DNA from 2 places in the Streptomyces sp. NPDC002701 genome. Region 1 is predicted to be linked to the other one. Evidence: riboswitches for the same ligand, from Rfam matches in the RefSeq annotation. Region 1 holds a riboswitch; the other holds the start of a gene.
The links. Region 1 has a riboswitch for cyclic di-AMP ahead of ACFYXC_RS33535 (LysM peptidoglycan-binding domain-containing protein). Riboswitches for the same ligand answer to the same signal wherever they lie in the genome.

Region 1 (11,389 bases):
GCGGATCGCGCTGACGGCCACGGCCACGCACGCGACGCACCAGGAGATCACCGAGCGCCTGGGCATGCCGGACGCCCGCCACTTCGTGGCCAGCTTCGACCGGCCCAACATCCAGTACCGGATCGTGCCGAAGGCCGACCCCAAGAAGCAGCTGCTGTCCTTCCTCCAGGAGGAGCACGCGGGCGACGCGGGCATCGTGTACTGCCTCTCCCGCAACTCGGTGGAGAAGACGGCCGAGTTCCTCGCCCGCAACGGCATCGCGGCGGTGCCGTACCACGCGGGTCTCGACGCGGGCACGCGCGCCGCCCACCAGTCGCGGTTCCTGCGCGAGGACGGCCTGGTGGTCTGCGCGACCATCGCCTTCGGCATGGGCATCGACAAGCCGGACGTCCGGTTCGTCGCCCACCTCGACCTGCCGAAGTCCGTCGAGGGCTACTACCAGGAGACCGGCCGCGCGGGCCGCGACGGACTCCCGTCCACGGCCTGGATGGCCTACGGACTCAACGACGTCATACAGCAGCGCAAGATGATCCAGTCGAGCGAGGGCGACGAGGCGTTCCGCCGCCGGGCGTCCGCGCATCTCGAAGCGATGCTCGCCCTGTGCGAGACCGCCCGGTGCCGGCGCGGTCAGCTGCTCGCCTACTTCGGCCAGGACCCGGCGGCCGATGCCTGCGGGAACTGCGACACGTGCCTGGTCCCGCCGGAGACCTGGGACGGCACGGTCGCGGCCCAGAAGGTGCTGTCCACCGTGGTGCGGCTGCAGCGTGAGCGGGGGCAGAAGTTCGGGGCGATCCAGATCGTCGACATCCTGCTCGGGAAGAAGACGGCGAAGGTCATCCAGTTCGACCACGACCAGCTGTCCGTGTTCGGCATCGGCGAGGAGCTGGACGAGGGCGCCTGGCGCGGTGTCATACGGCAGATGCTGGCCCAGGGCCTCCTCTCGGTCGAGGGCGCGTACGGCACGCTGGTCCTGACCGAGGCGAGCGGGACGGTGCTGCGGCGCGAGCGGGAGGTGCCGCTGCGCAAGGAGCAGCCGAAGCCGGTGACGTCCCGCGGCTCGTCCGGCTCGTCCGGCTCCGGCCGGGCCGAGCGCAAGGCCAAGGCGGCGGCCGCGGCGGCCGAGATGCCCGCGGAGCTGCTCCCCGCCTTCGAGGCCCTGCGCGCCTGGCGTGCCGGACAGGCCAAGGAGCAGGGCGTCCCGGCGTACGTCATCTTCCACGACGCCACGCTGCGGGAGATCGCCACACTGTGGCCCACCTCCGTGGAGGAGCTCGGCGGCATCAGCGGCATCGGCGAGAAGAAGCTCGCGACGTACGGGGAGGGTGTGATCGGGGTGCTCGGGTCCCTGGAGCGTCCGGCCGGGACGCCGAGCGCTACCCCGAGCCCGGCACCGACACCGAAGCCCCACCGCCGCAGCGACGGCGACCCCGACCTGCACTGGCCAGAAATGGAACCAGAACCAGAACCAGAGGACTGCCCCTAGCCCCCCGCCCCCTGGGGGCGCGGGGAACTGCGCGCTCAGCCCCAGAGCACCCGCACCGGACACACGACGGAGGACCCGCCGTACCCCCCCCCGGGGGCGCGGGGAACTGCGCGACCGGCCCCCACCGGCCCGCAGCTCCGAACGACCCCGCGTCAGCGAACACCCGCGCGGGCAACCGCCCGCCGGCAACCGCCCGCGTCAGCGAACCCCCGCGCTCGCGATGCGCCCCGTCACCTCACCCAGCCCGACCCGCGTGCCGTCAGGTCCGGGGGCCCACGCGGTCAGCGTCACCGTGTCCCCGTCCTCCAGGAACGTCCGCTTGCCGGAGGGAAGTTCGAGGGCGTCCCGCCCGTTCCACGTCAGCTCCAGGAGCGAACCCCGCTCGCCCTCCGAGGTCCCGCTCACCGTGCCCGACCCGTATAGATCGCCCGTGCGCAGCGAAGCCCCGTTCACGGTCATGTGGGCCAACTGCTGGGCGGCGGTCCAGTACATCGTGGAGAACGGCGGCTCGGAGATCACATGGCCGTTGACGGCGACGGAGATCCGCAGGTCGTAGCCGCCCGGGTCCTCCGAGGAGTCGTCCAGATAGGGGAGGAGCGGATGCGTACGCGTCGGGGGCGTGACCCGTGCGTCCTCCAGCGCGTCGAGGGGGGTGACCCACGCCGACACCGACGTGGCGAAGGACTTGCCGAGGAAGGGACCGAGGGGAACGTACTCCCATGCCTGGAGGTCGCGCGCGGACCAGTCGTTGAGGAGGCAGAGCCCGAAGACGTGGTCGCGGAAGCCTGCCAGCGGTACCGGAGTGCCCATCGCGGAGGGGGTGCCGACGACGAAGCCGACCTCCGCCTCGATGTCCAGCCGGACGGACGGACCGAAGACCGGCGCCGGGTCCGCGGGAGCCTTGCGCTGGCCCGCGGGGCGTACGACGTCGGTACCGGAGACGACGACGGTGCCCGCCCGGCCGTGGTAACCGATCGGCAGGTGCTTCCAGTTGGGGGTGAGGGAGTCCTCGGCGTCGGGGCGGAAGATGCGGCCGACGTTCCGGGCGTGGTTCTCGGAGGCGTAGAAGTCGACGTAGTCGGCGACCTCGAAGGGGAGATGGAGGGTCACCTCGGAGAGCGGGTTCATCAGGGGTGCGACCGTCTCGCGGTGGGCGGGCACCGTCACCCATGCGGTGAGTGCCCGCCGTACGTCCGACCACGCCGTGCGGCCGGCCGCGAGCAGGGGGTTCAGCGAGGGCTGCGCGAGCAGTGCGGCGTAGGGGGAACCGAGTGCCACCGCGGCGGCCCCCGCGTCCAGGACATGATCGCCCAGCCGGACGCCCACGCTCCGGTGAGCGGAGCCGCCCGGAGAGCCGTCCGGCGAGCCGCCCAGGGAGAAGACGCCGTACGGAAGATTGTGCGGGCCGAAGGGATCGCCCTCGGGGACATCGAAGGGGGGCATGGGGTGCTGCCTCGCTTTCCGTGTGGGTGCAGCACACGTTACGGGGAGGCGCCGTTCGTGGGCAGTGTCTCCGGAGTTCGTGACGTCCGGACAAGGGCAGGTCGGAGTGGTTGGTCCCGGCTTGGCCTCCGTCCAGGGGAGGGGCGGGGTGGGCCCCGACCCGGCCCCCTCGGGCGGGCGTGGGACACCAGGGGGCACCGCGGGCACCGTACGGCCCGTCCTGGTCCGCCCGGAAGACGGCGGCGCTCGCCGTGGAGTCCGGCGCACAGGTGCGCGGAGTGGCGCGCGGAAAGGGCTCTGTCGCCTTCGGCGCGCCCCCATGGCCGCAACCGGCGCCGCGGCCGGCCCGGCACCTGGCGGGACGGCACGGCTGAGGCGAGGGGACGGTCGCCGAGGGGGGCGCGAGGGGGTGCGGACCGGGCCGGCGGGGTGGCCGATATGTCATGGGATCGGCCCCAACTGCCGGGGCCTGAGGGGGCGTACGGTGACCTCTGTGACGGCCGAGGTGCCGGACGACGTCCGGTTCCCGTCGAGTCGCTGGGGCATTCGATCCGTATTCTCTGATCATGGCCCCACCGAATGCATATTCACTCATCGCCACTGACCTGGACGGGACGCTGCTGCGCGGCGACGACACCCTCTCGGACCGGTCACGCGCCGCGCTGGCGATGGCGGTCGGGGCAGGTGCCCGGCACCTCGTGGTGACGGGGCGCCCGGCCCCGCGCGTACGTCCGCTGCTGGACGAACTGGGCAGCCAGGGGCTCGCGGTGTGCGGACAGGGCGCGCAGTTGTACGACGCCGGCGCGGACCGGATGGTGTGGTCGGTCACCCTCGAACGCGAGCTGGCCGAGGTGGCTCTCGGCAAGATCGAGGCGGAGGTCGGCGAGGTGTACGCGGCCGTCGACCAGGACGGGGTCGACGGCCTCACCCTCATCGAGCCGGGCTACGAGATGCCGCACCCGACGCTTCCGGCGGAACGGGTGCGACGCCGCGACGACCTGTGGACGCGGCCCATCAGCAAGGTGCTGCTGCGGCATCCCCTGCTCTCCGACGACGCGTTGGCGACCGCCGCCCGCGGAGTGATCGGTTCCCTCGCCACCGTCACGATGTCCGGTCCCGGCACCGTCGAACTTCAGCCATGCGGCATCACGAAGGCGACGGGGCTCGCGCTCGCCGCCAGGCGGCTGGGCCTGACGCCGGCGCAGACCATCGCCTTCGGGGACATGCCCAACGACATCCCCATGTTCGACTGGGCCGCGCGCGGCGTAGCGATGGCCAACGCCCACCCCGAGCTCAAGTCCGTCGCCGACGAGATCACCCTCTCGAACGAGGACGACGGCATCGCGGTGGTGTTGGAACGGATGTTCTCGGCCGACCGCGCCGACCGCGCCGACCGCGCCGACCGCGCCGACCGCGCCGACCGCGCCGACCGCGCCGAGCAGGCCGAGCAGGCCGACCCGAGCGACCGGGCGGGTCGGCGCGACGGGGCCGCCCGGCCGACCGGCGCCCTCGTCGGCAGGCAAGCCGGTCGCGGGGGCGGCCGCCAAGCCGGACAGGCGGGACAGGGCGCCGGACAAGGGGCCGGCCGGAACGCGGCTCCGGGCGCCGTCGGTCAGTAGGCCCCGAAGACGTTGTCGATCGAGCCGTACCTGTCGGCGGCGTAGTTGCACGCCGCCGTGATGTTGGCGACCGGGTCGAAGGGGTCGAGCGACGTGCCGCTCACGTGGTAGGCCGCGAAGGTCGGGTCGATGACCTGGAGGAGCCCCTTGGACGGCGTACCGGCGGCCGCGTTGGAGTCCCAGTTGTTCATGGCCTGCGGGTTGCCCGACGACTCGCGGATGATGTTGCGGTGGATGCCGTCGTAGGTGCCCGGGATGCCGTGCTGGGCCATGACGTCCAGCGACTCCCTGATCCAGCCGTCGAGGTCGTTCGTGTAGGTCTTCGCGGCGGCCGGGGTGACGGCGGATGTCTTGGCCGCCTGGGCGGTCTTCGCGGAGGAGCCGGCGTTCTTCGTGCCCACGGTCAGCTCGGTGCCGGGGCGGATGAGTGCCGGGTCGCTGCCGATGACCGCGCGGTTGGCCTTGTAGAGCTTCTTCCAGTCGCTGGCGGTGTGCGCCTTGGCGATTTTCGACAGCGTGTCGCCCTTGACCACCTCGTAGGTGACCAGCGAGACCTGCGGGACCGCGTTCGGAGCGGCCTGGGCCGCCTGCGCTGTCTGCGCTGCCTGGGCCGGCTGTGCGGCGTGGGCTCCGGTCGCCCCCACGAGGGGGAGCGCGAGCGCGACTCCGCCCGTGCCCGCGGCGACGATGCCACGCGTGAGGGTGTTCGTTCGGGGACGGCGGTGCTTACCTCGTGTGGGCATGACGAAATTCCTCTCCGACGCCTACGAGGTGAGCTGTCGGGTTCGGGCGGGAGATGCCCGGCCGCGTGCGGTACGCGACTACACCCCTAGCCGTGCCGATATCCGGTCCGGCGACTTACCTGGTTTCCCCGCTCCTGCCGTACGCGAGTGAATGGATGGCTGGTGTTCCGGGCGGTGGCAGGATTAGGCGATCCGTCCGGAGTGACGAGAACGTATGCGAGAGCACATGTCGCGAACAAGCCCCGAATTCGCGCTCGGACGGCTACGACCAGCCTCGGCTGGGACACATCTCTTGATCCATGCGGAGGGCGAAGTTCAACTTGCCTTTCGCGAACGGAAGTCGGTGGCCCGGACAAAATGATCAGTTCGGGCGGACGTGACCCAATTCACTGATTCGGATGCCGAATCAGCGAAACAACTTGGCAATTCGGACAAGTGGGGCGATCGGAATGGGTGGCCTTTCTTCCCCCGTGGTGGACCGGGAATGTGCCCGGTCTTTCGTGATCATTCGGTGCGCGCGTGAACTCGTCCGGCCCGCAATGGAATTCGTCCGGCCGGAATCCGGAGTGTCCAGAACGGGGCCTCGATGCTGGGGAATTCGGGTCGCGTGAATGCCGGACGAAGTGCCTGGCCGTGACCGTGACGGCGGATCAGGCGGCAGGGCCGGGGGTACGGCATGGGCGCGTGGGGCTTTGGTTCCGCCCTCGGGGGGAACGCGGGGGGCGTGGAGTGATCGGCGCTCTTGCCTGAAAGCGTGCCTCTTTCGAGATGTATCGGTCATATAAGGTATATCGGCAGATCAAGAACATACCTTCCGTGATCCGATACCGACCGGCCTGGCCGATGGGGCAAAAGGGACCAGGTGGAGCGTGTCCGGCAGGGCGAGGGCGGGTGACGGGCGGGCGCTCATCGTGATCGAAAGACGACCGGATACGCTGACTTGAGTGCCAGCAGCGACACATCGACAAACACCTACGGCATCCACAGCACCTACAGCACCTGAAACACCCAGAACATCCAGAGACCGCCGTTGAGAGCGTCAGCAGACAGGAGACCCTCGTGACCGTCGTCGGGCCGTTCGGGCTGAGCGTGCGGGACCAGGCTCTCGAAGCCGATGTCCAGGCCGGACTGGCGGCTGTCGAGGAGGGACTGCTCGAGGCCACCAAGAGCGACGTCCCGTTCATCACGGAGGCCGCACAGCACCTCGTACGGGCGGGCGGCAAGCGGTTCCGCCCGCTGCTCGTGATGCTCGCCGCCCAGTTCGGTGACCCGTACGCGCCGGGTGTCGTGCCCTCGGCGGTCGTGGTCGAGCTGACCCACCTCGCCACGCTGTACCACGACGACGTGATGGACGAGGCGGACGTGCGCCGTGGGGTGCCCAGTGCCAACAGCCGGTGGGGGAACTCCGTCGCGGTCCTCACCGGTGACTTCCTCTTCGCCCGTGCCTCGCACATCCTGGCCGACCTGGGCCCCGAGGCCGTACGCATCCAGGCGGAAGCCTTCGAGAGACTGGTCACCGGCCAGATCCTGGAGACCGCCGGACCGCGCGACGGCAGGGACCCGGTCGACCACTACATGGACGTGCTCGGCGGCAAGACCGGCTCGCTGATCGCCGTGGCCGGACGGTTCGGCGCGATGATGTCGGGCGCCGACGAGACGGTCGTCGACGTGCTGACGCAGTACGGAGAGCGGCTCGGCGTCGCCTTCCAGCTCGCCGACGACGTACTGGACATCGCGAGCGACTCGCACGAGTCGGGCAAGACGCCGGGCACCGACCTGCGTGAGGGCATCCCGACGATGCCCGTGCTGCGGCTGCGTGAGCGGGTGGAGAGGCTCGGGCTCGCCGAGGACATCGCCCTGTCCGAACTGCTCGCCTCGGACCTGACCGACGACGCCCGGCACGCGGAGGCGCTGGCCAGGCTGCGCGTCCACCCCGCGCTGGACCAGGCCCGCCGCGACACCGTGCGGTACGCGGAGGACGCCCGCGCCCTGCTGGTGCCGCTTCCGGAGTGCGACGCGAAGGCGGCCCTGGTGGAGCTGTGCGACGCGGTGGTGCACCGGGCGGGCTGACCCGAACGGCGACGGACCGGCGGCACGCCGGGAAGATCCCGTACGGGGCCGACCACGGCTTCGTGAACCGGTGGACACAGGTTTCACCGGGCTTCGGCGAGATACACGGACGGCGTCCGCCCCACCCGACCCCTACGGGTCGGGGGAGGCGCCGTCCACCCGTGTCATACCGCAGGTGTACACGGAGTTGGCTCCGAGGTCTGACGCTTTCCGGCGGCCGATTTGGTCGGATGGGACACACCACTTCACAGGAGTTCGGGTGACAATGGCGGCCAGGGGTGGACGAGTGCGAGGACGGTAAGCCGCCGCCGACGACGGAGGTAGGGCACACATGGCACCGTACGAATCCGACGACAGCAGGACCGGGGACGAGGCCGACGACATGCGCGCCGGCCGGCGCAAAGCCGCGCGGTACGTCGTTCCCGTCGCGGTGGTGGGGGTGGCGGCGGCGACCATCGGGCTGGTCCCGGCGTTCGCGGGCTCCGGCGATCCCGACCTGCCAAAGGTCAGCGCCCAGCAGCTCATCGAGAAGATCGCCGCTTCGGACGTACAGCAGCTGTCCGGCACGGTGAAGATCAGCACGGACCTGGGGCTGCCGGACCTCGGCGGCCTGGAGAGCAGCCTCGGCGGTGCGACGGGCGGTGGGCGCGACGGCTCGGGCTCGTCCGCGGACCCGTCGTCCAAGCTGATGGAACTGGCGTCCGGTACGCACACACTGCGCGTCGCGGCCGACGGCGAGGACAAGCACAAGCTGTCGCTCCTCGACAAGGCCGCCGAGTACAGCGTGATCCACAACGGCGACGAGGTGTGGGCGTACGACAGCGCGTCGAACGAGGCGTACCACGTGCAGGGCGCCGCCTCCGCGGGCAAGGACACGAAGGACAGGTCCGAGGACGTGCCCGCCACGCCCAAGGAGCTGGCCGACGAGGCACTGAAGGCCGCCGACGACACGACGTCCGTGACCGTCGACGGTACGGCGCAGGTCGCCGGCCGGGACGCCTACAAACTGCTGATCGAGCCGAAGCAGTCCGGTTCGACGGTCGGCGCGATCTCCATCGCCGTGGACGCGAAGACCGGTCTGCCGCTGAAGTTCACGCTCACCCCGGCGAGCGGCGGCGCGGCCGTCATCGACGCGGGCTTCACCGAGGTCGACTTCTCCAAGCCGGCCGCGTCCACCTTCGACTTCAGCCCGCCGAAGGGCGCGAAGGTCACCGAGGGCGACGAGCCGGCGTCCGAGGGCCGGGCCGGCAAGGGCGACAAGGCGCGTCCCGAGGGCGGCGAGGAGCTCGGCAAGGAGTTCGAGGGCCTGAACGTCATCGGTGAGGGCTGGGGCTCCATAGCCCGGTTCGACACCGGCGGCGAGGGCCTGCCGTCCGAAGCGTCCGGCGCGGGCGACGCGGGACGGTTCCTGGACTCGCTGGGCGACCAGGTGAGCGGCACGTTCGGCTCGGGCACGGTCTTCTCGACCCGCCTGGTCAACGCGCTGATCACGGACGACGGCAAGGTCTACGCGGGCGCGGTCACGAAGGACGCGCTGGTGAAGGCGGCCGACGCGGCGAAGTAGGCCCTGCCCGCCCGTTCCCGTCGCCTCCTGCCTCTCGGAGGACACGAACCGGGCAGGGTCCCCCGAGGACACGGCGTGGGCACGGCGAGAGCACGGCGAAGTGAGGGAGTCGATGGCGGAACTGTCCACCGCGGACGGGGACACGGCGGGGGCGGGTGCGGGCGGCACGACCGCGGGCGCGAGGGCGACCGCGGAGACGGGCGACACCGGAACCACCGGCGGCACGGGTCACACCGGGACCGCCGGTGCGACGGATGACACCGTGATCGCCACCCGCGCGCTCACCAAGCGCTACCGCGGCGGACAGCTCGCCGTCGACGGCCTCGACCTGGCCGTCCCGGCAGGCAGCGTCTTCGGCTTCCTCGGGCCGAACGGCTCCGGGAAGACGACCACCATCAGAATGCTGATGGGCCTGATCACGCCGACCTCAGGGACGGCACGCGTACTGGGCCGCCCCATGCCGCGCGCCACGCGCACCGTGCTGCCGCACGTGGGCGCGCTCATCGAGGGACCCGCGCTCTACGGCTTCCTCTCCGGCCGCGACAACCTCCTGCGGTACGACGCCGCCGACCCGGCCGCCGACCCGCGCACCCGGCGTGCGCGGGTGGCGACCGCGCTCGACCGGGTCGGGCTGACCGCCGCCGCGGGCAAGAAGGCGAAGGCGTACTCCCTCGGGATGAAGCAGCGGCTCGGGCTCGCGGCCGCGCTGCTGCAGCCCCGGAGACTGCTCGTGCTGGACGAGCCGACCAACGGGCTCGACCCGCAGGGGATGCGGGAGATCCGCTCGCTGGTCCGCGAACTGGCGTCGGACGGCACGACCGTGTTCCTCTCCTCGCACCTGCTCGACGAGATCGAACAGGTCTGCACACACGCCGCGGTGATGGCACAGGGCCGGCTGATCACCCAGGGCCCGGTGGCGGAGCTGGCGGCGGGCGCGCGCGGCCGGCTCGTCGTGACCACCCCCGATCCGGAGGACGCGGCCCGGGTGCTCAAGGAACAGGGCATAAGCGATGTCGTGATCGCCGGGGACCGGGTGAGCGCCGATCCACCGGAACGCGACCTCGCCGAGGTGACCGCGGCCCTCGTGACGGCCGGCGTCCGGGTCCGCGGCTTCGGGGTCGAGCGGGCCTCGCTGGAGGACGCCTTCGTGGCGCTGACGGGGGAGGGCTTCGATGTCGCGGGCTGAGGTCGCCGGGCCGCCGGCCGCGGAAAGGCCGGCGGCGGAGGGGAGTGCCGTGGGGCGGGTGCCCAGCCCTCTGTGGACCCTCGGCCTGCTGCGCAACGAACTGGGCACCACGCTCCGCCGCTGGCGGACCATCGCGCTGCTCGGGGTGCTCGCCGCCGTTCCGGTGCTGGTCGGGATCGCGATCAAGATCGAGACGAGCGACGGGTCGTCCGCCGGGGGCGGCGGGGGCGAGGGGCCGGCGTTCATCGCGCAGATCACCAACAACGGACTGTTCCTGGTGTTCACCGCGCTGGCCGCCACGCTGCCGTTCTTCCTGCCGATGGCGGTCGGCGTCGTCGCGGGCGACGCGATAGCGGGCGAGGCCAACGCGGGGACACTGCGGTACCTGCTGGTCGCGCCGGCCGGGCGTACGCGCCTGCTGATCACCAAGTACGCGACCACGCTGGCCTTCTGCGTCATCGCGACGCTCGTCGTGGCGACCTCGGCGCTCATCGTGGGCGCGCTCCTGTTCCCGCTGGGTGAGCTGACGACGATCTCCGGTACGCGCATCACCTTCGGCGAAGGGCTGGCCCGGGCCCTGCTGATCGCGGTGATCGTCGCCGTCTCACTGGTCGGGGTGGCGGCGCTCGGGCTGTTCGTCTCGACCCTGACGAACAGCGGGATCGCGGCGATGGCGACGACCGTCGGCCTGCTCATCACCGTGCAGATCCTCGACCAGATACCGCAGCTCCACGCGCTGCAGCCGTACTTCTTCTCCCACTACTGGCTGTCCTTCGCCGACCTCATGCGCGACCCCGTCTACTGGGACGACCTGATCCGCAACCTGGAGGTCCAGGCGCTGTACGCGGCGGTGTTCGGCACGGCGGCCTGGGCACGCTTCACGACGAAGGACATCAGCGCGTAGAGCGGGGGCGCGCCGCGGGGGCTCAGCTCTCGTAGGGGAAGCGGGCGAGTGGGGGCTCCTGGGCGAAGAACGTCTTGGCGGCGGCCAGGGCGGCGGAGTCGGACAGGACGTCTCCGGGCTTGCTGCCGTTGCCGAGAAGGACCCCGCCGAAGCGCATCCCCAGATACGCGGCCGAGTTGTTGAGGGTGCCGATCAGCGGCTCGGCGACCTCTTCCTCCTCGTGCGCGAGGGCCGTGACACCCCACAGGGTGCGCCCCTCCATCGTGTTCTTGAAGTCGATGCCGGGGGTGCGCAGCCAGCCCGACCAGTAATCGAGATAACGCTTGGTCTGCGCGGACACGGAGTACCAGTACAGCGGCGAGGCGATGACGAGGTCG
Region 2 (11,389 bases), on a different contig from region 1:
GAGGTGCGAGTAGAAGTACTTGAGCGCGAACTCGGCCCGCCTTTCGACGACCGCGAAACTGGTCCGGAGAATTTCGGGGTCCACGGGCGCGACAGTAGAGAGCCCGGACGCCGCACGGTCAAGGGACAGTCCATTCCGGGACAGCCTCGGGTGAAATCCCGAAAAGGGGCCGAATCGGCGGCGGGTCCGGTGCGGAACCACGGGCGGTGAGCCCCGCGGCAGGACGCCGGACAGGCTCCCGCCGCCCCTCCCGATACCGTCGAGGAGTGACCGAAACACCTGCACAGCCGCCTGCGGGGCACCCCGCCCCCGAACTCTTCACCTGGGAGTTCGCAACCGATCCCTACCCGGCGTACGCCTGGCTCCGTGAACACGCTCCCGTGCATCGGGCGACGCTGCCCAGCGGGGTGGAGGCGTGGCTGGTGACCCGGTACGCGGACGCCAGGCAGGCCCTCGCGGACACCCGGCTGAGCAAGAACCCGGCACACCACGACGAGCCCGCGCACGCGAAGGGCAAAACGGGCATTCCGGGGGAGCGGAAGGCCGAGTTGATGACGCACCTGCTCAACATCGACCCGCCGGACCACACCCGTCTGCGGCGGCTCGTCAGCAAGGCGTTCACCCCGCGGCGGGTGGCCGAGTTCGCGCCGCGGGTCCAGGAGCTGGCGGACGGGTTGCTCGACGCCTTCGCCGAGAAGGGCGAGGCCGACCTCATCCACGAGTTCGCCTTCCCGCTCCCCATCTACGCGATCTGCGACCTCCTGGGCGTCCCGCGCGAGGACCAGGACGACTTCCGCGACTGGGCCGGGATGATGATCCGGCACGGGGGCGGGCCGAGGGGCGGTGTCGCCCGGTCGGTCAAGAAGATGCGCGGCTACCTCGCCGAGCTCATCCATCGCAAACGCGAAGAGCTCACGGATGTGCCCGCCCCGGGCGAGGACCTCATCTCCGGTCTCATCCGGTCCTCCGACCACGGCGAACACCTCACCGAGAACGAGGCCGCGGCGATGGCCTTCATCCTGCTGTTCGCCGGTTTCGAGACCACGGTGAACCTGATCGGGAACGGCACCTACGCCCTGCTCACCCACCCGGGGCAGCGGCAGCGGCTGCAGGACTCCCTCGCGGCCGGCCGGCCGGACCTGCTGGAGACCGGCCTGGAGGAACTGCTCCGCTACGACGGGCCCGTGGAGCTGGCCACCTGGCGGTTCGCGACCGAACACCTCAGCGTCGGCGGGCAGGACATCGCCCCCGGAGATCCCGTACTCGTCGTGCTCGCGGCGGCCGACCGTGACCCCGACCGGTTCGGGGACCCCGACACCCTCGACCTCTCCCGGCGTGACAACCCGCACCTCGGTTACGGCCACGGCATCCACTACTGCCTCGGCGCGCCCCTCGCCCGGCTGGAGGGCCGGACCGCGCTGACCACGCTGCTGACCCGCCTGCCCGACCTGCGACTCGCGGCGGATTCCGCCGATTTGAGGTGGCGGGGAGGGCTCATCATGCGGGGATTGCGCACGCTTCCGGTGGAGTTCACCCCGGTCGCGAAGTCTGGCAGGCGGTAGCAGTCGGGGCACCTGAAGGTGAGTCTCCGTCAACTTTGTGATCTTCACGTTATCTACGCTGCATCGACTTGTGACAAGAGTTCGAGTGCCTATACGTTCACCCATCAATGCGGCAGGTCTCGCCGGTCGCAGCAGTCACGAGCGCAGCTCATCGCTGTGTCCTGTGCGTATTCCTTGCTGTCACGCGAAAGGCAATCGCATGCTCTCCGGGAACGGCCGTCATCGTCGCCCCCGCCAGGCTCCGGCGCTCCTCGTCGCCGCGGGCGTGACCGGATCGGCCATCGCGATCCCCCTGCTCGGCGCGACCGGCGCGAGCGCCGCCAGCGGCACGACCTGGGACGCGGTCGCCGAGTGCGAGAGCGGCAGCTCGTGGAGCGCCGACACCGGCAACGGCCTCTACGGCGGGCTCCAGATGACCCAGGAGACGTGGGAGGGGTACGGCGGCCTCGACTACGCGCCGAGCGCCGACCAGGCCAGCCGCTCGCAGCAGATAGCCGTCGCCGAGAAGGTCCTCGCGGACCAGGGGACGACCGCCTGGGCGACCTGCGGCCTGCTCGCCGGCCTGACCGAGGACTCCGACTCCGCGAACGTCGACACCGGCCTCGCCAAGGACTCCGCCGACGCGCCGTCCGACACGGACGGTACGGAGGAGAGCGGCGGCACGAAGTCCGACGCGTCCCTGGACAGCGGTCCGGCCTCCGTGGGCGACTCCGGCTCGGGCGCGCAGAGAACGGACAGCGGCTCCACGGGCGGTACGAAGAAGACCGACGACTCGGACAAGTCCGCCCAGAACGACGACGCTTCGACCGAGGTGGACACCGAGGGCTCCGGCCGCCACCGCGGTGGCAGCGCCGAGGCGGCCGACACCGCTCCCCGCGCGGACGACTACGCCGGCCGGCACGCCTCGCGCGGGGACAGCGACTCGCGCGTCCTCGCCCCCGAGGGCTCGTACGTGGTCCGCAACGGGGACAGTCTCTCGGCCATCGCCGACTCCCAGGACGTCAAGGGCGGATGGAGCGAGCTGTACGCCGCGAACAAGGACACCATCGGCGCCGACCCGAACCTCATCATCCCCGGTCAGAGCATCGTCGTCGACGACACGGCGGCCGCGAGCAAGTAGTGACCAAGGCGCCGAATCGGGCCAAAACCAGCGGTAGTTCGCGGTGAATGTCCGATTTGGTGAAGTGAGAGATGGATCTCAACCACCCTGATCGTCTTTGAAATTCGGCGGACCGCATGTCTACGGTCGTGACCGCTCGCCATTGGTGGGCCCCGACGGTCGCACGCCGAATCCTGCCAACGGCCGTACGGGAACAGTCGTCGCGTAAAGCGCCGTAGGCAGGAGCGGGGGACCCAGGTAAGTGCCGGACCCGGTCGTCGGGACGAGACCGGGCACGGCTTGGGGTTAAGCCGCGTGACAGCAGTGTCGCGCGGCCGGGCAACTCACTCGGCCCGAACCCGACAGCTCACCTCGCAGGCGTCGGTGAGGGGATCGCTTCATGCTGCTTTCGAACAAGGGCAAGCACCGCCGTCCGTCCAAGGCCACCCGCATCGCCACACTGGCCGGCGTCACCGGTGCCGCCATCGCCGCCCCGCTGATGGCGGCCGGCAACGCGTCCGCCGCGACCGCCTCCGAATGGGACACCGTCGCCCAGTGCGAGTCCGGCGGCAACTGGTCGATCAACACCGGCAACGGCTACTACGGCGGCCTGCAGTTCTCGGCCTCCACCTGGGCCGCGTACGGCGGCAACGCGTACGCCTCCACCGCCGACCAGGCGTCCAAGTCCCAGCAGATCGCCGTCGCCGAGAAGGTGCTGGCGAGCCAGGGCAAGGGTGCCTGGCCGAGCTGTGGCGTGGGCCTGTCCGGCGCCTCGACCGGCAACACCGCTCCCTCGGACTCCGGCTCGTCGAACTCGAACGGCTCCGGCCAGAGCACCTCGCAGCCGCAGCAGCGGCAGAACACGCAGCCCGCCGAGGAGCGTGCCTCGCGTTCGCAGGAGCGGCCGGCCGCGAAGAAGACCGTCGAGACCCCGACCGGCAAGAAGGTCAAGAAGGGTGACGGCGAGTACAAGGTCGTCAAGGGTGACACCCTCAGCGAGATCGCCGACAAGAAGAACGTCAAGGGCGGCTGGGCGAAGCTCTACAAGCTGAACGACGACATCGTCGACGACGCCGACTTCATCTTCCCGGGCCAGCAGCTGCACCTCAGCTGACCCCGGCGGTCGCGCCCCCTCGGCGGGCCGGACGTCGTCCCGGGTCGGGGTTCTGGCCGCTCGGCCCCGGCCCGGCCGGCGATCGCGTCCACAGCCGCGTCGCGACTGAACCACAGCGCTCTCACATCCGTGTCCTCCATGGTGGAGGCCGCGTGAGGGCCACCCCCGTCCCCCACGGGCTCCCCGCTCCGGTGCGTGTTCCCCCGTACGCACCGGGGCGGGGCTTTTTCTGTCCCCGTCTTTGTTCCGTTCGGAAACAATTTCCTCTCGGTTCCGTCCACGAGGCGGCCGGGGGCCCGGTGACGCCCGGCAGCCGGTTAGGCTCATCCCGCGGGGCCACCACGGCCTGCACCCAACCGGGCCTCCGGCCCGGCACAGCTTGCGTCACATCCCAGAAGGAGATGCTCGTGCCGTCCATCGACGTCGTCGTAGCCCGGGAAATCCTGGACTCCCGAGGCAACCCCACGGTCGAGGTCGAGGTCGGCCTCGACGACGGCAGCACGGGTCGTGCCGCCGTTCCGTCCGGCGCCTCCACCGGTGCCTTCGAAGCCGTCGAGCTCCGCGACGGGGACCCCAACCGCTACCTCGGCAAGGGTGTCGAGAAGGCCGTCCTCGCCGTCATCGAGCAGCTCGGCCCGGAGCTCGTCGGTTACGACGCCACCGAGCAGCGCCTCATCGACCAGGCGATGATCGACCTGGACGCCACCGACAACAAGGGCTCGCTCGGCGCCAACGCGATCCTCGGTGTCTCCCTCGCCGTCGCCCACGCCGCCTCCGAGGCCAGCGACCTGCCGCTCTTCCGCTACCTGGGCGGCCCGAACGCGCACCTGCTGCCGGTCCCGATGATGAACATCCTGAACGGCGGGTCGCACGCCGACTCGAACGTCGACATCCAGGAGTTCATGATCGCCCCGATCGGCGCGGAGTCCTTCTCCGAGGCCGTGCGCTGGGGCGCCGAGGTCTACCACACCCTCAAGAAGGTCCTGAAGAAGCGCGGCCTGTCCACCGGACTCGGCGACGAGGGTGGCTTCGCCCCGAACCTCGGCTCCAACCGCGAGGCCCTCGACCTCATCATCGAGGCCATCAAGGAAGCCGGCTACACCCCCGGCGAGCAGGTCGCCCTCGCGCTGGACGTCGCCGCGTCCGAGTTCTACAAGGACGGCTCGTACGAGTTCGAGGGCAAGTCCCGCTCGGCCGCCGAGATGACCGAGTACTACGAGGAGCTCGTCTCCGCGTACCCGCTGGTCTCCATCGAGGACCCGCTGTACGAGGACGACTGGGCCGGCTGGAACGTCATCACCGAGAAGCTGGGCGACAAGGTGCAGATCGTCGGCGACGACCTCTTCGTCACCAACCCCGAGCGCCTCGCCCGCGGCATCGAGGAGGGCTCCGCCAACGCCCTGCTCGTCAAGGTCAACCAGATCGGCTCGCTGACCGAGACCCTGGACGCCGTCGAGATGGCCCAGCGCAGCGGCTTCAAGTGCATGATGTCCCACCGCTCCGGCGAGACCGAGGACGTCACCATCGCCGACCTCGCGGTCGCGGTGAACTGCGGCCAGATCAAGACCGGCGCCCCGGCCCGCTCTGACCGCGTCGCCAAGTACAACCAGCTGCTGCGCATCGAGGAGATCCTCGACGACGCGGCGGTGTACGCGGGCCGCTCGGCGTTCCCCCGCTTCAAGGGCTGACCCTCTTGCAGGAAGCGTCGTACGTACGTCCCCGTACCCGGTCCCGTACCGTGTGCGGGGACGTACGCACGTATCGGGGAGGCGGGACAGATGGCTGTGAAGGACCGTGACCGGTTCTCCACCGCGACCAGGCTGCGGGCGCTCGGTGAGCAGACCGCCGCCCGTGTCTACCGCTCCCAGACCAAGCGCCAGGCGCGCCGCTCGCGCCTGACCGGCCGGGCGGCGCTCCTCGCCCTCGTCCTGTGCTCGCTCGTCGTGGCGCTCGCCTATCCCATAAGGCAGTACGTCTCTCAGCGCGCCGAGGTCGCCGAACTGCAGCGCGAACGCGAGCAGGCCCGCGAGCGGGTGGAACAGCTGCGCGACCTGAAGGCGCGGTGGCAGGACGACGCGTACGCCGAGCAGCGCATCCGGGAGCGGCTGCACTATGTGATGCCGGGCGAGACCGGTTACATCGTGATCGATCCCGACGCGGCGAAGAAGACGCGCACGAACCGCACGGCGGCCGACCGGGCCTGGTACGCGAACGTCTGGGACGGCGTCGACAAGGCCGACGCGTCCACCCGGTGAACGCCGACGCGTTCACCCGTGAACCGGGACGTCGCCCGCGCACCCACCGATTCCTGCTCCCTGCTCCCTTCTCACCGACCGATCACCGACTGACCAGAAAGACACAGACCCAAGGCATGCAGACGCCCCCGCCGTCCACTCCGCGTACCGAGCCCACCGACGACGACGTCGAGGCGTTCAAGCAGCAGCTCGGGCGGCCGCCGCGCGGGCTGCGCGCGATCGCGCACCGCTGCCCGTGCGGGCAGCCGGACGTCGTCGAGACGGCTCCCCGGCTGCCCGACGGGACGCCGTTCCCGACGACGTACTACCTGACGTGCCCGCGTGCGGCCTCCGCGATCGGCACGCTGGAGGCGAACGGCGTCATGAAGGAGATGACGGACCGTCTCGCCACGGATCCCGAGCTGGCCGCGGCGTACCGGGCCGCGCACGAGGACTACCTCGCGCGCCGTGACTCCATCGAGGTGCTCGCAGGGTTTCCCAGCGCGGGCGGGATGCCGGACCGGGTGAAGTGCCTGCACGTCCTGGTCGCCCACTCGCTGGCCGCGGGGCCGGGAGTGAACCCCCTGGGCGACGAGGCGATCGCGATGCTGCCGCAGTGGTGGCGCAAGGGGGCGTGTGTCGTGCCGACGGCGGGGTGAACCGGGCGGCCCGGGGCGTCGTCGGCTGCGGGCCCGGTGGGGGCGGGCCGCGCAGTTCCCCGCGCCCCTGAAGGACGGGCTGCGCCCCGGCCTTTCATCGCGGCGGATCCCGGACATCCAGGGGCGCGGGGAACGGCGCAGTCTTTTGAGGGACGCGGGGAACTGCGCAAACGGGGGTTCGGGGGCGGAGCCCCTGAGCGGGACGAACGACTGGTACAGGAGATCACCATCAAGACTCGCGTCGCCGCCGTCGACTGCGGCACCAACTCCATCCGCCTGCTCGTCGCCGACGCGGACCCGACGACCGGTGAACTCACCGATCTGGACCGCCGGATGACGATCGTCCGGCTCGGGCAGGGCGTCGACCGGACCGGCCGCCTCGCCCCCGAGGCCCTGGACCGTACCTTCGCGGCCTGCCGTGAGTACGCCGAGGTCATCAAGGAACACGGCGCGCGGCGCCTGCGCTTCGTGGCGACCTCGGCCTCCCGGGACGCCGAGAACCGCGCCGACTTCGTCCGCGGAGTCCTCGACATCCTGGGCGTCGAGCCCGAGGTCATCTCCGGCGACCAGGAGGCCGAGTTCTCGTTCACGGGCGCCACGAAGGAGCTGACGGGCCGTGACGACCTGGCGAAGCCCTACCTCGTGGTGGACATCGGCGGCGGCTCCACCGAGTTCGTCGTCGGCGACGACCACGTCCGCGGCGCCCGCTCGGTGGACATCGGCTGCGTGCGGATGACGGAACGGCACCTCGTACGGGACGGCGTGGTCACCGACCCGCCGACCGGGGAGCAGATCCGGGCGATCCGCGCCGACATCGAGGCGGCCCTCGACCTCGCCGAGGAGGCCGTGCCGCTGCGTGCGGCCCGCACGCTCGTCGGGCTCGCCGGGTCCGTCACGACCGTCTCGGCGATCGCCCAGGACCTCCGGGAGTACGACCCCGAGGCCATCCACCACTCCCGGGTCTCCCGCGACCGCGTCCGTGAGATCACGGAGCGGCTGCTCGCCTCCACCCACGCCGAGCGGGCGGCGATCCCCTCGATGCACCCGGGCCGCGTGGACGTGATCGGCGCCGGCGCGCTCGTCCTCCTCGCGGTCATGGAGAGGTCCGGCGCCGAGGAGGTCGTGGTGAGCGAACACGACATCCTCGACGGCATCGCGTGGTCCGTGGCCTAGACAGCGCTCCGTGGCATGGACAGTGGTCGCGGTCCGCAGCATGGACAGCTGAGCAGGTGGGGCGACGTATGAGCGGTGTGGGCGGGCTGTGCGGAGCGTGTGAAACGACCTTGGAAGTGCCCCGTCGGAAAACTTCGTGAAGTTCTTCACAAGAGAATGGGCCCTGTCGGGGGAGGATTCCCTCCCTCCGGGTCCTTCCGGGGGTCCGGAGGGGGTCACGGCATGATCAACGGGGTGTTTCGCGGGTGCTGCGACCGGCCGGTGACAGGCACTGGTCCAGGGTGCCGGAAGGTCAGGAGTGGCAGCTCAGGCGCCATTGACAACGGCTCGCCGCATGCACTGGTTCCCCTGTTCGACCATGACGTACGTCACGCGGGCCGCGCAGTGTAGCAGAGGAGGTGTAGGAGCTTGTGAAGGGGCGCACGAGCGACCCCCCTGAGCCGGGTGGATACTCGATGGCATGAGCACCACGGAGCGTCCCAGGATCCTCGTAGTAGGCGGTGGGTACGTAGGACTGTACGCAGCTCGGCGCATCCTCAAGAAGATGCGCTACGGCGAGGCGACCGTCACGGTCGTCGACCCCCGGTCGTACATGACCTACCAGCCCTTCCTCCCCGAAGCCGCGGCCGGCAGCATCTCGCCTCGGCACGTCGTCGTCCCGCTGCGACGCGTGCTGCCCAAGGCGGAAGTCCTCACCGGCCGGGTCACCACCATCGACCAGGACCGCAAGGTCGCCACGATCGCCCCCCTGGTGGGCGAGGCGTACGAGCTGCCCTTCGACTACCTCGTCATCGCGATGGGCGCGGTCTCCCGTACCTTCCCGATCCCCGGCCTCGCCGAGCAGGGCATCGGCATGAAGGGCATCGAGGAGGCCATCGGCCTGCGCAACCACGTGCTTGAGCAGCTCGACAAGGCCGACTCGACGACCGACGAGGACGTCCGCCGCAAGGCGCTGACCTTCGTCTTCGTCGGCGGTGGCTTCGCCGGTGCGGAGACCATCGGTGAGGTCGAGGACATGGCCCGGGACGCGGCCAAGTACTACTCCAGCGTGTCGCGCGAGGACATGCGCTTCATCCTCGTCGACGCCGCGGACAAGATCCTCCCCGAGGTCGGCCCCAAGCTCGGCCAGTACGGCAAGGAGCACCTGGAGGCGCGTGGGGTCGAGGTCTACCTCTCCACCTCCATGGACTCCTGCGTCGACGGCCACGTGGTCCTGAAGAACGGCCTGGAGGTCGACTCCAGCACGATCGTGTGGACGGCGGGCGTCAAGCCGAACCCGGTGCTCTCCCGTTTCGGCCTGCCGCTCGGTCCGCGGGGGCACGTGGACACGCAGACGACCCTCCAGGTGCAGGGCACGGACTACGTCTGGGCCGCCGGCGACAACGCGCAGGTGCCGGACCTCGTCGGCCGCAAGGCCGGCAACGAGAACGCCTGGTGCCCGCCGAACGCGCAGCACGCGCTGCGGCAGGCGCGGGTCCTCGGTGACAACGTGATCTCCGGTATGCGGGGTTTCCCGCAGAAGGAGTACAGCCACGCCAACAAGGGTGCGGTCGCCGGGCTCGGGCTGCACAAGGGCGTTGCGATGATCGTCATGGGCAAGATGAAGATCAAGCTCAAGGGGCGGCTGGCGTGGTACATGCACCGTGGCTACCACGGGCTGGCCATGCCGACCTGGAACCGGAAGATCCGGGTGTTCGCGGACTGGACGCTGGCCGTGTTCCTGAAGCGTGAGGTCGTCTCGCTCGGGGCGATCGAGACTCCTCGTGAGGAGTTCTACGAGGCGGCGAAGCCGGCGCCGGCGCCGGCTGTGGTCGCCAAGACCGAGGAGAAGGCCAAGGCTTCCTGACCCGTTCCGCTCCACTGTTTCATCTGTCCTAAGGGGCCTTCCGCCATCCGTGGTGCGGGGGGTCCCTTCGGCGTTTTCCGCCCCCGCCGCCCCTACCCGTCCCGTCCCTGGGTGCTGCGCCCCCAGACCCCCGCGATCGCGCTGCGCGCTCGTCCTCAAACGCCGGACGGGCTGAAGATTCCGCGGCCGGGCGTGATCTTTCAGCCCGTCCGGCGTTTGAGGACCAGGGGTTCGGGGGCGGAGCCCCCGAGTAGTGACGGGAAGGGTAGGGGCGGCGGGGGCGAAAAACCCGGCGAACTACGTGGCGCCTGCATGTATTTTGCTCAGACATAACCCTTTGGCAGGACTGCGCCGCGGCCCCATCGGTGTTTACGTGGTGTCCGAGTTTGTGGGAATTCCTCGTCACGGAGGTGTGCGTCATGCAGGACGCGGCGCTTCGGCTCAAGGCGCTGATGGAACAGCTGCTGGGAGCCCCGGTCCCGGTACGGATTCGTGCCTGGGACGGTTCGGAGGCCGGACCGCCGGGCACCCCGGTGCTCGTCGTACGGAACCGGCGGGCCCTGCGCCGACTCCTCTGGAAGCCAGGGGAGTTGGGCTGGGCACGGGCCTGGGTCGCGGGCGACCTGACGGTGGACGGCGACCTCTACGCCGCCCTGGACGCGATGGCCGAGATGGTGTGGGAGCACGGCGAGAACGGCGGGGGAGCGCGACAGGCCCTGCGGAACCCCGACGTACGGGCCGCCGTCCGCGGACTCGTACGGATGGCGGGGTCGCCGCTGCCGCCCGCCCCGCCCGACGAGGAGGTACGCAGACACTCCCGCCTGTCCCATCTGCACACCAAGCACAGCGACCGGCGGGCGATCAGCCACCACTACGACGTCGGCAACGACTTCTACGAGACCGTCCTCGGACCGTCCATGGTCTACTCGTGCGCCTACTGGGAGTCCCCGGACGGCACCCTGGAGGACGCCCAGCGCGACAAGCTCTCCCTCGTCGCCCGCAAGCTGGACCTCCGCCCCGGCATGCGGCTGCTCGACGTCGGCTGCGGCTGGGGCTCGATGGCCATCCACGCCGCCCGTGAGCACGGCGTGAGCGTCGTCGGCGTGACGCTGTCGCAGGAGCAGGCCGCGTACGCCCGTAAGCGCGTCGCGGAGGAGGGGCTCACCGACCGGGTCGAGATCCGGGTGCAGGACTACCGCGACGTCATCGACGGGCCGTACGACGCCATCTCCTCCATCGGGATGGCCGAACACGTCGGCAGCGAACGCTATCTGGAGTACGCCCGGAACCTGTACGCCCTCCTGAAGCCGGGCGGACGGCTCCTGAACCACCAGATCGGGCGCCGGCCGTGGCGCAACGAATCGAATTACCAGATCAACGGGTTCATCGACGCGTACGTCTTCCCGGACGGGGAGCTCGCGCCGATCGGCGAGACCGTGACCCAGCTGGAGGGCGCCGGGTTCGAGGTCCGTGACGTCGAGTCGATCCGCGAGCACTACGCGCTCACCCTGCGGCGGTGGGTGGCGAACCTGGAGGCGGACTGGCCGCACGCCGTGCGCCTCACGAGTCCCGGCCGGGCGCGGGTGTGGCGCCTCTACATGGCCGCCTCGGCGCTCGCCTTCGAACGCAACCGCATCGGCGTCAACCAGGTCCTGGCGGTACGGACGCCCGGCACGGGTGCCTCGGGCATGCCGCTGCGGGC

Region 2: linked by a shared signal. The riboswitch ahead of ACFYXC_RS11570 (transglycosylase family protein) and the one ahead of ACFYXC_RS33535 (LysM peptidoglycan-binding domain-containing protein) in region 1 are both predicted to bind cyclic di-AMP.

Annotation. Positions count from the first base shown of each region.
Region 1 is NZ_JBIAQL010000019.1:113,892-125,280, forward strand. Features, by position in the region: gene recQ (DNA helicase RecQ) at 1-1,483, shown strand, start outside; gene fahA (fumarylacetoacetase) at 1,682-2,926, opposite strand; partial or broken gene ACFYXC_RS33530 (HAD family hydrolase) at 3,493-4,293, shown strand; gene ACFYXC_RS33535 (LysM peptidoglycan-binding domain-containing protein) at 4,539-5,288, opposite strand; cyclic di-AMP (ydaO/yuaA leader) riboswitch at 5,294-5,459, opposite strand; gene ACFYXC_RS33540 (polyprenyl synthetase family protein) at 6,348-7,358, shown strand; gene ACFYXC_RS33545 (outer membrane lipoprotein carrier protein LolA) at 7,690-8,922, shown strand; gene ACFYXC_RS33550 (ABC transporter ATP-binding protein) at 9,035-10,108, shown strand; gene ACFYXC_RS33555 (ABC transporter permease) at 10,095-11,012, shown strand; gene ACFYXC_RS33560 (flavodoxin family protein) at 11,035-11,389, opposite strand, start outside.
Region 2 is NZ_JBIAQL010000003.1:699,336-710,724, reverse strand. Features, by position in the region: gene ACFYXC_RS11585 (globin domain-containing protein) at 1-84, opposite strand, end outside; gene ACFYXC_RS11580 (cytochrome P450) at 267-1,562, shown strand; gene ACFYXC_RS11575 (transglycosylase family protein) at 1,762-2,682, shown strand; cyclic di-AMP (ydaO/yuaA leader) riboswitch at 2,883-3,057, shown strand; gene ACFYXC_RS11570 (transglycosylase family protein) at 3,062-3,775, shown strand; gene eno (phosphopyruvate hydratase) at 4,183-5,463, shown strand; gene ACFYXC_RS11560 (septum formation initiator family protein) at 5,554-6,030, shown strand; gene ACFYXC_RS11555 (DUF501 domain-containing protein) at 6,147-6,668, shown strand; gene ACFYXC_RS11550 (exopolyphosphatase) at 6,897-7,841, shown strand; gene ACFYXC_RS11545 (NAD(P)/FAD-dependent oxidoreductase) at 8,302-9,687, shown strand; gene ACFYXC_RS11540 (class I SAM-dependent methyltransferase) at 10,107-11,389, shown strand, end outside.